DNA from 4 places in the Dactylosporangium sp. NPDC049140 genome. Region 2 is predicted to be linked to each of the others. Evidence: riboswitches for the same ligand, from Rfam matches in the RefSeq annotation. Region 2 holds a riboswitch; each other region holds the start of a gene.
What was found. Region 2 has a riboswitch for cyclic di-AMP ahead of AB0B76_RS38040 (NlpC/P60 family protein). Riboswitches for the same ligand answer to the same signal wherever they lie in the genome.

Region 1: another riboswitch for cyclic di-AMP. It lies ahead of AB0B76_RS00725 (hypothetical protein); the one in region 2 lies ahead of AB0B76_RS38040 (NlpC/P60 family protein).
Region 3: another riboswitch for cyclic di-AMP. It lies ahead of AB0B76_RS27005 (C39 family peptidase); the one in region 2 lies ahead of AB0B76_RS38040 (NlpC/P60 family protein).
Region 4: another riboswitch for cyclic di-AMP. It lies ahead of AB0B76_RS15290 (hypothetical protein); the one in region 2 lies ahead of AB0B76_RS38040 (NlpC/P60 family protein).

What each region holds. Positions count from the first base shown of each region.
Region 1 is NZ_JBEZDS010000001.1:163,781-167,306, forward strand. It holds gene AB0B76_RS00720 (FAD-binding oxidoreductase) at 1-1,155, shown strand, start outside; gene AB0B76_RS00725 (hypothetical protein) at 1,233-2,048, opposite strand; cyclic di-AMP (ydaO/yuaA leader) riboswitch at 2,350-2,493, opposite strand; gene AB0B76_RS00730 (protein kinase) at 2,853-3,526, shown strand, end outside.
Region 2 is NZ_JBEZDS010000032.1:88,273-91,798, reverse strand. It holds gene AB0B76_RS38050 (BlaI/MecI/CopY family transcriptional regulator) at 119-490, shown strand; gene AB0B76_RS38045 (M56 family metallopeptidase) at 487-1,455, shown strand; cyclic di-AMP (ydaO/yuaA leader) riboswitch at 1,842-1,964, shown strand; gene AB0B76_RS38040 (NlpC/P60 family protein) at 2,010-2,975, shown strand; partial or broken gene AB0B76_RS38035 (cellulase N-terminal Ig-like domain-containing protein) at 3,156-3,311, shown strand; gene AB0B76_RS38030 (hypothetical protein) at 3,407-3,526, opposite strand, start outside.
Region 3 is NZ_JBEZDS010000017.1:172,428-175,953, forward strand. It holds gene AB0B76_RS27000 (NAD-binding protein) at 1-543, shown strand, start outside; gene AB0B76_RS27005 (C39 family peptidase) at 619-1,347, opposite strand; cyclic di-AMP (ydaO/yuaA leader) riboswitch at 1,351-1,498, opposite strand; gene AB0B76_RS27010 (cytochrome P450) at 1,730-3,088, shown strand; gene AB0B76_RS27015 (hypothetical protein) at 3,287-3,526, shown strand, end outside.
Region 4 is NZ_JBEZDS010000008.1:18,054-21,579, forward strand. It holds gene AB0B76_RS15280 (hypothetical protein) at 1-90, shown strand, start outside; gene AB0B76_RS15285 (glycoside hydrolase family 19 protein) at 194-1,300, opposite strand; cyclic di-AMP (ydaO/yuaA leader) riboswitch at 1,548-1,694, shown strand; gene AB0B76_RS15290 (hypothetical protein) at 1,704-2,726, shown strand; gene AB0B76_RS15295 (hypothetical protein) at 2,753-2,965, shown strand; gene AB0B76_RS15300 (phosphatase domain-containing protein) at 2,971-3,526, opposite strand, start outside.

The DNA of each region.
Region 1 (3,526 bases), on a different contig from region 2:
GCCTGCGACGAGGCCATGATGATCGACCTCTCGGCGATGCGGGGTGTCTGGGTGAACCCCGCCGAACGGCTCGTTCGCGTCCAGGGCGGGGCGACCTGGGGAGACGTCGACCGGGAGACCCAGGTGTTCGGCCTGGCCGTTCCCGGCGGCGTCGTGTCGACGACCGGTGTCGCCGGCCTGACGCTGGGCGGTGGACTCGGCTGGTTGCAGCGCAAGTACGGCCTCAGCTGCGACAACCTCGCCGCCGCCGAGATCGTCACGGCCGACGGTGCGCTCCTTCGGGCCAGCGGGACCGAGCACGAGGAGCTCTTCTGGGCACTTCGCGGCGGCGGCGGCAACTTCGGCGTTGTCACCGCCTTCGAGTTCCATGCGCATCCGGTCGGACCGACCGTCATGTTCGGGTTGGCGATGTACGCCGCGGCCGATGCTGAGGAGATCCTGCCGGCCTGGCGGGCCTGGACAACCGGCCTGCCGGACGAGGTCACCGGCCGGGCCATGTTCTGGTCGATGCCGGCCTCGCCGCTGCTACCGCCGGAGGTGCACGACCGGGACGTATTCATCGCCGCGGCCGTGTACGCGGGTCCGCCCGACGAAGCCATGAAGATCCTCAGACCGATCGGCGAATTCGGTACGCCACTCGCCGATCTCAGCGGGCCTATGCCGTTCCGGGACGTACAGCGGCTCTTGGACTGGATGTTCCCGAAGGGGCAGCTGCTCAGCTATTGGAAGTCGGTGGGCGTCCGCGAGCTCGGCGACGACGTGCTCGAGGTGGTGCTGCGCCGAGGACTTGAGCGGCCGCATCCTCGCACCATGGTCCACGTGCCGCAGATGGGGGGCGCCGTGCAGCGGCCGGGGATCCATGACACCGCCTTCGGCGACAGGAGCGCGGCGTACATCGTGAGCATCGACGGCAACTGGACCGACGCCGCCGACACCGAGGCCGACGTACGGTGGGTGCGGGATGCCTTCAACGAGGTGAATGGCCTGCCCTCGGCGGCTGGCATTTACCTCAACTTCAACGGCGACCCGGACCTGGACAGCGCGAGCAGGCGCGCGGCGTTCGGCGAGAATCTCAACCGGCTGGCTCGGGTCAAGCGGGACTTCGATCCCGGCAACCGTTTCCGGCTCAACAACAACATCCGGCCGACCGGCTGACAAAAGACTGGGCGGAACTCCGCCGGCTGTACTTGGCTGAGGGGATGTCGTTGCGCAGCGCCCCGGCGGGGCACGCGCTACGCGACAGCGCTCACGATCTGCCCGGCGAGGGCCTGCCATTGGGCGTAGGCGTCCGGAAACGCCGATACCTGCACGGTCTGTGCCGCCACCGTGACGGCCATCTGTTCCCAGCCTTGGACCTGCACCAGCGCCGCGTAGAAGCGGCGTGCCGCCTCGGCCGGATTCATAAGCTGGGCGACGGTGCCCCAGTTCGGCCGCTGCTGGAACAGGCCGACCGAGTCGTGGTCGCTTCCGACTCCCTCGTTGGGGAGTTTGAGCGACTCCGGAACGTTGGAGTTCGCGAGGTTGTGCAGATGGCTTTCCTGCAGCGCGGTGGCGATCGCGACGACGAATGCGCGCTGCGGCAGGTTCAACTGCTGCCCGACCTGGATGATCGTAACGGCGTTGTTCATCTCCGCCTGGGTCAGCCCGCCTACGGGAGTGTGGACGGTCGGCGATGGCGCGGCCGTTGACGGTGCGGCGGCGGTCGCGCTCGGCGCCGGCGACTGACTCGGTTGCGCGCCAGCCGAAGCCGCCGGCTGGTCGCCCGTGCGCCCGCCGCCACGGGATGCTCGGTTCTCGGCGTACGCCGCCCGCCCGCTGTCGCCCCGCTGCACGGCGTCGACCTGGACCACGGTGGCCGGTCTGTCGACCGGCGATGCAGATACGAACAGCGCACCGATCGCCGAGAACGCGACGATGACCGCGGCCGAGGACACGCCGATCCCCTTGCGGGCCACCGAGTGGCGGCCGCGACGGTAGCGGTGCCGGTGACGGGCGAGGTGCCGGCGCGGCACGGCGCGTCGCTGCCCGTCGGTGTCATCGGGCGGCATGAGGCGACCTCACGACCGGCGGACAGTGCTGATAGCGGTACTTCACGAACTACCTCGACAGACTTGCTCAGCACGCGCCTGCTGCTGGGCGGCGGACGGCGGCGCCGGAGTTCCGGCCGGCACGAGCGAGGGCACGGGCCATCGACCGTCCACAGGGGACGGTTGGGAGGTGTGCCGGGCAGGCGGGTGTGACCGGTACGCGCGCCGGAACGGTTATCGGACCAGACGGCGTCTTTGCTGTGCCGGCCGGCCTCCGGGGCCGCGGGTCGAGGTATAGCGACATGCGAGGGTCTGCACGCGATGCTCCTTCCGATGCCGCCTACCGAGTTAGCTGACGGATTCGGGCGGGAGGATTGCCCTACCTCGCGGCGCGTGGCCGCTTGGATTCACCCCAGTTGTGCTTGGTTCCCCGGCTCGTGCGAGCACGACTCGGCGGGCCCGCCGCGTCGTCACCTCGAACGGAGACGGCCAGGCGCAGCGGACCCCAAGACCATATCGGCTGCATAACCGCAGGTGAAGCCCCAAACGGAACTGCCAAGGTGCGCACGGCAGCCGGGCCTTCTGCCGCTTGCCGCGACGATCTCGCTGTGGCGCAGGTGGCCGGTGAGGACGATGCGCCTACCGCCGGGCGTCTTCGGGGCCTCGGCGTCCTTGACCCAGCCGCGACCGATACGCCGCAGGTCCAAGACCGCGGCACTGTGGGCCCGCGACGCCGAGGCAGATGGACACCGAGCGGTCTGCCACCATGACGTACCGTGACGTCGCCGTGGGTTGAGCCGGGCGGTTGTGTCATGGTTGAGCGCGATGGTAGGGCGTCTGCTGAACGGCCGGTACGAGCTGCGATCGGTCATCGGCCGGGGCGGCATGGCCGAGGTGTGGCTGGCCGTCGACGGGCGCCTGGGCCGATCCGTGGCCGTGAAGATGCTGCACGACGAGGGCGGCGCCGATCCGTCGCTGCCGGAGCGGTTCGAGCGCGAGGCGCACACCGCTGCGCGGCTGTCGCACCCGAACATCGTGGCCGTGTACGACGTGGGGGTCGACGACCGTACGCCGTACCTCGTGATGGAACTGGTCCAGGGGCACAGCCTCGCCGACGAGCTGGCCGCGGGCCCACTGGATCCGCGGCGTGCGGTGCGCATCGCCGAGCAGGTGTGCGACGCCTTGGCGGCCGCGCACGACGCCGGGGTGGTACACCGGGACGTGAAGCCGGCCAACATCCTCATCGGCGACGAGGGCCAGGTGAAGGTCTGTGACTTCGGCATCGCCCGCATCACCGACCGGGCGCAGACCTCGCTGACCGCCCCCGCCACCGTGCTCGGCACCAGCTCGTACATGGCGCCGGAACAGGTCCTCGGCGAGCCCGTGGACGCCCGGACCGACCTGTACGCGCTGGGCTGCGTGCTGTACGCGATGCTCACCGGCCGCCCGCCGTTCATCGCCGACTCGCCGGTGCAGATCGCGTTGCAGCAGGTGCACCA
Region 2 (3,526 bases):
GGTGCAGGGGTGCCGTCCTCCGGCGGGTCGTAGGACGTCGGCAGGGTGCCGTTGCCGGTGGCGGCGTCGTAGCATCGGATGGCCGGCGCCGCGTCGGCGCGGGTCCGGGAGGGGTGCGGTGCAGGGGTTCGGGGAGCTGGAGGCGGCGGTGATGCGGCAGCTGTGGGCGGCCGGCGGACCGGTCACGGTGCGGCAGGTCCACACCGCGCTCGTCGAGACCCGGGAGCTGGCGTACACCACCGTGCTCACGGTGATGGAGAAGCTGCACCGCAAGGGCTGGCTGCAGCGGGTGCGGCAGGGCCGGGCCCACGTCTACGAGGCGGTGGCCACCCGCGAACAGTACGGTGCCGGGCTGATGCGTGATGCACTGACCGACAGCGGCGACCGGGAGCAGACACTGCTGCACTTCCTGGGCCAGATGACCCTGGACGAGGCGGCGTCGCTGCGCTCGGCGCTGAACACGTACGAGCGGAAGATCGCCTCGCCGTGACCACGCTGCTGCTCGCCGCCTACGCCGCCCTGCTGCTCGCGGTGGCCGGGCCGCGGCTGGGCCGCGCCCGGTGGGTGGTGCGGGCGCCCGGGCTGGGCCTGTTCGCCTGGCAGATGTGGTGCGCCGCGGTCGTGACCGGTGCCACGCTCGCCGGGGCCACCGCGGTGCTGCACTGGGACAACACCCACGACCTGGTCTGCCGGGCGTGGCAGGTGTGCCTCGACGCGCTGCTCGGCGCGCACGGCGTCGCCGCCCAGGCCGTCGCCGCGGCCGGTGCGGCGCTGCTGGGTGCCGCCGCGGTCCGGCTGGGGCTGGCCGGGTGGCGGCTGGCCCGGGCCGAGGGCCGGCAGCGTCGCCGGCTGCGCGGGATGCTGTCGCGGACCGGGCGGCGGCTGCCCGGGCTCGGCGTGATCGTGGTGCCCGCGGACGAGCCCGCCGCGTACCTGCTGCCCGGCGGCGGCGTCCGCGACGTCGTGGTCACCTCCGCCGCGGTGGACCACCTCACCGGCGAGCAGCTGCAGGCGGTCGCGGCGCACGAGCAGGCCCACGCCACCGGCGGGCACTACCGGCTGGTGCGCACCGCCCGGCTGCTGGACCGGGCGTTCCCCTGGGTCTCATGTTTCGGGACCGCCGTCCGGCAGGTCCACCGGCTCGTGGAGCTGCGCGCCGACGACGTCGCGGTCCGCCGCACCCCGCCGATCGTGCTGGCCCACGCCCTGGTCGCGCTCGCCGAGGCCCGCGTCCAGCAGGCCGGCGCGCATGCGGCGGGCCGGCCGGGCACCGGCGATACGGGACCGCTGCTGGCCGCGGACGGCGGCGACGCGACGGAGCGGCTGCACCGGTTGCTGTACCGCCCGCGGCCGCTGCCCCGTGCGCTGACCGGCGTCGCCGTCGGGCTGTTCGCGCTGCTGCCGCTGCTGCCGGTGCTCATCGCCGCGCTGGAACGCTCACCGCTGGCCCCGTAGGTTCCAGCTGCTCGTCGGGCAGCAGGTACCGCCAGCTCGCCGCGACGGTCCCGCCACCGGGCGCCCGGTAGACCGGCCACGGCGCCGCCCGGTCCGGGTCGGCCGCCGGCGACGTGGTGACGGCGCGCGCTTCGTCGCCGCCCTCACCGACCGTAGCGGCGCGGGGCTCGGACTGTGATCGACGCAACCTTCCCGAATCAACTACCCGTCGTGCTATGTCCCGTTCGGCGCCCACGGATCAACACCGTGAACAGGGAAGATGGTTGCAGCTCGGGCCGGTCACATCCTACGGCCCGTAGGAGATGGGGTTGTGCGGAGTGGGGACGATGCGTAAGGTCGGCTCCGGCCGGGCATCCGGAGCGTCGATCGCCCCCGGTCGGCGTCGGTGCCCGGCGCCGCCGAGTCGAAGTCGAGCCGGGGACCCAACCGCAGCATCTCGGGGTGAATCCGCGCCTTCGCAGTAGGGCGTCCTTCCCGCCCGAACCCGGTAGGCGGTCGAGGGAAGAAGGAGCCTCCCGCACGTGCCGCCACGCCGCCCGCGCCGTACCCGGATCATGAGCCGCCCCGCCCGCGCTGTCGTCGCCGTCCTGACCGCGCTCGCGGTCCTGGTGGCCGGTACCGGGACGGCGCAGGCCGAGCCGACCCCGGCGGAGTTGGAAGCCCAGATCGACCAGATGTGGAACGAGCTCGAGCCGACGATCGAGCAGTACAACCAGGTCCACAGCCAGCTCAAGGACAACCAGGCCAAGGCGGCCAAGCTGCAGGAGCAGCTGCAGCCGCTGCAGGCGCAGGTCGACGCCGCGATGGGCAAGATCAGCGACATCGCGGTGCGGCAGTACAAGACCGGCCGGGTCGGCACGATGCAGGTCCTGCTCAGCGGCGGCACCCCGACCGACATGCTGGACCAGCTCACGGTCATCAACGCGATCGCCCGCAACGAACGCTCCCAGATCCAGAGCGTGGCCGCGGCCCGGGACAAGCTCGCCGGGGACAAGCAGACCCTGGACGGGCTGATCGCCCAGCAGGCCGCGCAGGACAAGGATCTCGCCGCGAAGAAGACGCAGATCGAGGGCAAGCTCGCCGAGCTGCAGAAGGTCCGGCAGCAGGCGTACGGCAGCAGCGGCGCAACCGGCGCCCTCAAGCCGGTTGCATGCCCGGTCGACTACCTCGGCGGAGCGGGCGGCACCGCGGCGAAGAAGGCGTGCGAGCTGATCGGCAAGCCCTACATCTGGGGTGCGGCCGGCCCGAAGGGCTACGACTGCTCGGGGCTGACGATGGCCGCGTGGGCGGCGGCCGGGGTGACGCTGCGGCACTACACGAAGTGGCAGTGGGAGGACGGCAAGCCGGTCGCCAAGGCCGACCTGCGCCCCGGCGACCTGGTGTTCTTCTACAGCGACCTGCACCACATGGGCATGTACGTCGGCGGCGGGTGGATGGTCCACGCCCCGACCACCGGCGACTACGTGCGGATGGCCAAGCTCGACGGCCGTCCGATCACCGGCTACCGCCGACCCGCCTGACGTCCTGCCCGGCCCGCGCCGGCAGCAGCGCGACGCAAGGGCGGCGGCGGTGAGGGTGGCGCCGACCGCGATGAGGGCCGCGCTGTGCATGCCGGTGGTGAAGGCGTCCCGGGCCGCCGCGGTCAGGGCGTCGCCGCGGGGTCCGAGCAGCTGCGCGGCGACGTGCAAGGCGGCCTGCAGCTCGACGACGTCTCGCTGATCGGCGGCGAACCGTGGGATTGGTACGTCCCGAAGACCGACCCGCCGGTGCGGGTCAACCAGGTCGGCTACCTCCCGGACGGGCCGAAGCACGCCACGGTGGTGACCGACGCGCCCGACCCGCTGGCCTGGCAGGTCGGCTGGTCGTTGCACGTCGAGTCGGCCGCGGCGGGGCGATGAAGACCCCCGCGGGTTCTCTCGATAAGCCGCGCCCGACGTTCGGCCGCTGCCGGTCAGCGATCGCCGTGCTCCTCATGCGAGCCGCCATCGTCGAGTGTCGGCGTCCCGGCCACGCAATGGATTTCGACCTCGACCCAGGTCCGGTTGGTTGCGTTGCGGAAGGTGACGCCGAC
Region 3 (3,526 bases), on a different contig from region 2:
CGGGCCGTGCTCGAGGCGCTCGGCATCGACGACTTCGACCACGTCATCGCGCTGTGCTACGACGACGTCGACCGGCAGGTCGCCGACTCGCGGACCCTCGTGACGCTGCTGCACCTGCGCGACATGGAGCAGAAGCTCGACGGGAAGTTCTCGATCGTCAGCGAGATGGGCGACGACCGCAACCGCCAGCTGGCCCAGGTCACCCAGGCCGACGACTTCATCGTCAGCGACAAGCTGCTGAGCCTGATGACGACCCAGGTCTCGGAGAACCCGCACCTCGCCGACGTGTTCGGCCGGCTGTTCGACGCCGGCGGCAGCGAGATCTACCTGAAGCCCGCCGAGCTGTACGTCCGCGCCGGCCACCCGCTCAACTTCCAGACGGTGCTGGAGGCGGCCCGCCTGCGCGGCGAGTCGGCGGTCGGCTACCGGCTGGCCGCGAACGCGCAGGCCGCGCCCGCGTACGGGATCGTGCTCAACCCGGACAAGGCGGCGAGCGTGACGTTCGCCCCGGACGACCGTGTGATCGTCCTGGCCAAGGACTGAACGGGCCCGACCTGGCCCGACCGTGAGGGCGGCAACAATGCTCCCCGAAACGTTGCCGCCGCTCACGGAGGTGGTTCAGGCCACGTAGCCGCGCGCCGCCGCCCAGTTGGCCAGGGCGTCCGTGGACATCCAGTACGTGCGCGGGCCGAACATGCCCGACGGGTCGGCGATGAGCACGGCGCGGCCGTGGTCGCGGTAGCCGACCAGGGAGATGTAGTGTCCGCCGGGGAACTCGTGGTAGGTGCCGGCCTGGTCGGTGGCGCCGCCCACGATGTTGGCGACCAGGGCCCGGCCGGTGCTCAGCGCACGGACGGCGTCGTACTGCAGTTCGCGCGCCTCGCCGGCCGAGGCCCGCTGGCCAGCGATGAAGCGGGCCTGGTACACCTCCTTGCCCAGAACGCCGTTCATTGCCCTGGTCACGTCGGCGACCGAGTTGGTGCCGTTCACCGTGGTGCCGAGGCGAGCGGCGACGTCGTTCTGCGACAGGTCGGCGCCCACCGACGTCAGCGCGATGCGGGTCGAGGCCGGGCCGCAGTAGTAGAAGTTGGGCTGGAACTGGAAGTCGAAGTTGACCGTGTTCTCGGCCGGCGCGGTGTCCAGCAGGTCGGGGGCCGGCGGCGTGGTCGCCTCCGGCTGTACGGGCGTCGCGGTGCTCAGCGCCGCGGTGCCGACGGGGTGCGCGTCGGCCGGCGCGGCGCCCCCGTTGAGCAGTGCCGCGGTCGCCACGGAGACCACCACCAGCGAGGCGGTCCCGAGCAGTGCGGGGATCGGGCGGCGAAACAGCGCGGTGAAGCGTTGGTGCATCAAGGCTCCTTCCGATGCCGTCTACCGGGTTAGCTGACGGATTCGGGCGGGAAGCACGCCCTACCACGACCTACGTGAGGAGGCCGACGGATTCACCCCGGGACTGCTTGGGTCCCCGGCTCGCAACGATGCGACTCGACGGGTCCGGGCCGGCGCCATCTGGCGATGGCAAACGACCAGCTCAGACACGTGGACATTACTGGTCGGTACATCCACCGGCCCACCCCGTCCGCCCCACCCCACCCCTCCTACAAATGCAGGCCTTCGACGGCGGACACCCTTGACAGTCCGACGTCCAGGCCCGGGGGCGGACATGGTGGTTGACACGATGGCCGCCCGGAATCAGGCTGGGTGGAACGAGGATGCCATCGCGAGGTGAGCCATGACGGCCCGGCCTACGGAGCCGCCCACCGCCGGCCCCCGTCCGCTGGCGGAGCTGCGCCGCGAGGACCGCGGCCTGCCCTGGCTCGGCCAGATCTTCGACTACCAGCGCGACCCGATCCGGCTCTACCGGCGCCACTGGGAGCACTACGGCCCGGTCGCGCCGTCGTACCTGCTCGGCCAGGACACGGTGTTGCTGCTCGGCCCGGACGCCTGCGGCGAGGCGCTGCAGAACCGGGACAAGGCGTTCGCCAACGAGCCGGCCTGGTCGCAGCTGGTGGGACCGTTCTTCCACCGCGGCCTGATGCTCATCGACTTCGACGAGCACCGCGGGCATCGGCGGATCATGCAGGAGGCGTTCACCCGGCGGCGGCTGGACGGCTACACCCGCCGGCTGCACCCCGCCGTCGAGCATGGCATGGCGAACTGGGAGGCCGGGCGGGAGTTCCGGGCGTACCGTCGCCTCAAGCAACTGACCCTCGACATCGCCGCCGATCTGTTCATGGGTGGGGCCCGCAACACCGGCCCGGCCGAGATGGAGCGGGTCAACCGGGCGTTCATCGCCTGCGTGCAGGCCGCCGCCGGAATCGTCCGGGCCGACGTGCCGTTCACGCGCTGGGGCCGGGCGTACCGCGGCCGGAAGGTGCTCGAGCAGTTCCTGCGGGGGTACCTGCCCGTCAAGCGGGCCGAGGCGACCGACGACATCTTCTCGGTGCTCTGTCACATCGAGACCGAGGACGGCGACCGCTTCTGCGACGACGACGTCGTCAACCACATGATCTTCCTGATGATGGCGGCCCACGACACGTCGACCATCACCATTTCCACGATGTTGCAGTACCTCGGGCAGCACCCGGCCTGGCAGGAGCGCTGCCGGGCCGAGGCGCTGGCCCTCGGACCGGCGCCGGAGATGGCCGAACTGGAGTCGCTCGTCTCGATCGACCTGGTCATGCGCGAGGCCCTGCGCCTGCGCGCACCGGTGCCGGTGCTGGTCCGCTATACCGTCAAGGACACCGTCGTGCAGGGCGTCCGCATCCCGGCGCGCACGCTCTGCATGCTCGGCCTCCAGTTCACCCACCTGATGGACGACTACTGGAGCAACCCGGCGGCGTTCGACCCCGAGCGCTTCGCGCCCGAGCGCCGCGAGGACCGCTCGCACCGCTTCGCGTGGGAGCCCTTCGGTGGCGGCGTGCACAAGTGCATCGGCCTGTACTTCGCCGGCCTGGAGGTCAAGGCGATCATGCACCGGCTGCTGCGCGGGTACCACTGGAGCGTCGACCCCGGCTACGTCGCGCCGCTGGACCACCACTCGTTGCCGTTCCCCAAGGACGGGCAGCCGATCGCCCTGTTCCGGAACTAGGCGCTGCCGGGCGGTTTCGCCTCACGGAACGGGTGGCCCGAGTCGGCCGCCACGCGAGCCGTTCAACCGAGCCGCGGACCCGGGCGCCGTCGGAGAATCGGTCGTACGCGTCGGCAGGAGGCCTCATGCGAAGACTGGCCACGGTGGCGACGGCCCTCACGATCGCCGCGGCGCAGACGTTCGCCGTGCCCGCGCTGTATGCCTGGGCCCACCGGCGAGACCACGCAACTGGTCGCCCCGACCCAGTACGGCGAGCGCCTGCAGCTCAGTGCGGACGCCGGCGTGCTGCTGTACACCTCCTTCCGGGGCGGCGTGACGATCAGCATCGACCGGACCGCGCCGTCGACCGGCGCCGCCGTGTGGTCGGCGAACCCGCAGTTCGTCGGCGGCAGCGCCATCCTCACCGCGACCGCCGGCGACGCGCTGTCCGGTGTGGCC
Region 4 (3,526 bases), on a different contig from region 2:
CCGGCGCTCGCCGTTCTGGCCCAGGTCGTCACGCTGCCGTCCCGCGTGCTGGCGGTCGTGGAGGAGAAGGAGCCGGAGCGCCGCACCTGACCGCCCGGCGTCGGTCCGCAAATGAAGGAGGGCCTGAACGACCCGGCGGCGGCCCCCCACACCCCAGGGAGGGCCGCCGCCAGGTTCGGAAGGAAGCGCTGAATCAGCAGGACAGGGAGCCGGCCCCCACGCCCGTGCCCAGGATCGACACGAAGCGCTGGTACGCCGACACGCGGCTCTGCACCTGTGCCGGGTTGCGGCCGCCGCACTCCAGGCTGCCGTTGATGCTCCGGATCGTCTCGCCGAAGCCGGCGCCGTTGACGATGGCGTTGTGCGGGGTCATGGTGCCCGGGCCGCTCTGGGTGTTCCAGTACCAGAGGGCGGTCTTCCAGGCCACGGCCGAGTCGGTCTGCACGAGGTTCGGGTTGTGCAGCAGGTCGATGCCCAGCGCGTCGCCCGCGGCCTTGTAGTTGAAGTTCCACGACAGCTGGATCGGGCCGCGGCCGTAGTACGCGGACTGGCCGGCCGGGCAGCCGTAGGACTGGCTCGTGTCGCAGTAGTGCGGGTAGTTGGCGGTGTTCTGCTCCACCACGTACACCAGGCCGCCCGTCTCGTGGTTCACGTTCGCCAGGAACGCGGCCGCTTCCTGCTTGCGCACGTCGTCCGAGCCGGTCTTCGCGAAGCCGGGGTACGCCGACAGCGCCGCCACCAAGCCCGAGTACGTGTAGAAGGAGTTCCGGCCCGGGAACATCTGGTTGAACTGCGCCTCGCTCACGACGAAGGAGCCGTTCGAGGGGGGAGGAGTCGTCCCACCAGTTCCACCACCGGTGCCGGTGCACGCGTACGGGTCCCAGTACCAGGTGCTGATCACCGGACTGTAGCCCGGGTTGTCATGTTCGGCGACGTAGAAGTTACCGTCCGTGAACTTCACGATGTCCCCGGTCGCGTAGTTGCGGCCCTGCACCCACGCCGGGAAGCTGCAGCCGCCCGCGGTGCCGGTCTGGGTCGGGGGCTGCGGGGTCGAGCCGCCGCACGAGCCCTGGTCCTGCCAGACGCCGGTCGTACCGGGGGGCGCCTCGTTCTGCGTCCACCACTTGGCGAGGAAGTTGTGGCCGTTGCGGGAGACCGTCGCGCCCCCGGTGTAGACCGCCGAGGCCTGCCAGGCGGGGCTGCAGGACGCGGCCGACGCGGGGAGCATGTTGAAGACCGCGACCACCCCGCCCACGACGGTCACCGCGGCCAGCATCGCCCACAGGCGCACTCTCGACACCGTTGATCACTCCTTACCCAGGTCGTCTGACCTGCCCATCCGACCAGGCGGAGGGGCGTGAAGGAGCGAACGTCATCTTTTTATGAAGAATATTTACGGTTGTCTTGAGGCATGCGGCCCGACGGTGATCTACGTCACTGCGGCGTGTCTTCAACTGGAAGAGGACAAACCGTCCGGTGCGCGAATTCGGCACCCTGGGTACAGTGACCCACGGTCACGTCCACGAGGGCACCGCCCCCGGTGCCGGGCGAGGCTGCCGCCTAATCGCCGCACTGTGGCGAGCCGGGGACCCACCGTAACGTTGGGGTGAATCCGCCCTTCTTCCGAAGGGTGGTAGGGGTCGTTCCGTCCCGAACCCGTCAGCTAACTCGGTCGGCGGCCGACGGAAGGAACAGCGAACAAGATGTCATTGCGACATCCCTACCGGCGCCTGATGGTCGCGCTGCTGGCGGCATTCGTGCTCGGGGGGCTCGCCGCCACGCCCGCCGCGGCCGAGCCCGGCGGTGACACCGGCGACGAGGGCTCGAGCGCGAACCCCACCCTGGGCTCCGTGCTCGAGGACAGCACCCGGGCCTGGTCCGAGGCGAAAGAGAAGTTCGACGCCTCGGTCAAGCGCCAGGGCGAGCTCACCGCGCAGCTGCAGGCGACCGAGGCCCAGCTCGCGACGGTGCAGGACCAGGTGGCCTCGATCGCCGTCGCGGCCTACCGCACCGGCCCGCTCACCACGTTCGCCGCGCTGATGGACTCCGGCAGTCCGGACGGCTTCGCCGAACGGGCCGGCACCATCAACCAGATCGCCCACCACAACGACAACCTGCTGCACCAGCTCAAGCAGCTCAAGGACAGCCAGGCCGCGCAGAAGAAGGCGCTCGAGGACGAGGTCGCCGCGCAGCAGCAGCAGGTCCAGACGATGGAGCAGAAGAAGAAGGACGCGGAGAACGCCCTGAAGCTGGCCGGCGGGCCGAGCAAGGGCTTCGTCACCGCCAACCTGCCGACCGCCGACCCGGTGCCCCGCACATCCACCGGCGCGCTGCCGAAGGAATCGTGCAGCGTCAAGGACCCCACGACGACCGGCTGCATCACCCCGCGCATGCTGCACGCGATGCAGGAGGCGCAGAAGGACAACTTCAAGCGGTTCGTGGCGTGCTTCCGCCCGAGCGGGCCGTACGAGCACCCCAAGGGCCGGGCCTGCGACTTCTCGGTACAGACGAAATCGGGATTCGGCGGCGTGGCCTCCGGTGACGACTTCGTCTACGGCAGCACGCTTGCCGCGTACTTCGTCAAGAACGCGAATGCGCTCGGCGTGATGTACGTGATCTGGTTCAAGGAGATCTGGACGCCCGCCGTCGGCTGGCACCATTACAGCGGCGTCGCCGGCGATCCCTCCAGCGACCACACGAACCACGTACACCTCTCGATCCTGTAATCCTCAAAGACGCGAGCGGCCGGCCGATGGGGCAACCGTCGACCGGCCGTTTCCGTGGCAAGGACGGCGCGGTCGACGTGGGCCCGACGGACATCCTCACCGACCTGCCGTACGCCCCCGGCGCCCACCTCGCCGCCGGCACCTGCCAGGTCCCGCACGACCAGTCCGAGCAGGTCCTGCACGAGCTGATCGAGAAGGTCGGCGCCCCGATGAGCTCGAGTGCGGGCCGCAAGGGCTAGAGGAGCTACAGGAGTTCCGTGTCGCGCAGCAGGCGCCACAGGCCGGCACCGTCCGGGGCGCCGAGCCAGCGCCAGTCGTGGGGCGGGAAGCGCCGCGGGTTGCCGGCCACGCCCGGGACCGCGCCGGCCAGCACCGCCTGCGTGGGCGAGAGGTGCCGGATCGCGACCGCCGCGATGCTGTCCGGGTGCTCCGCGGCGAACTCGGCGTAGATCTCCGGGTCGTGCTGGCCGTCGTCGCCGACGAGCAGCCAGCGGATGTCCGGGAACTCCTGGGCGAGCCGGGACAGCGAGGCCCGCTTGTGCGCCTGGCCGCTGCGGAAGAACCGGTCTGCCTGCGGCCCCCAGTCGGTGAGCAACAGCGGGCCGGCCGGGTACAGGTGCCGCGACAGGAACCGCGTGAGGGTCGCCGCCACGTTCCAGGCGCCGGTGGACAGGTAGAAGACGGGCGCGCCCGGGTTGGCGTTGACCAGCCGCTCGTACAGCACCGCCATCCCTGGTACCGATGCCCGGGCGTGCTCATCCAGCACGAAGGTGTTCCAGGCCGCCAGCAGCGGTCGCGGC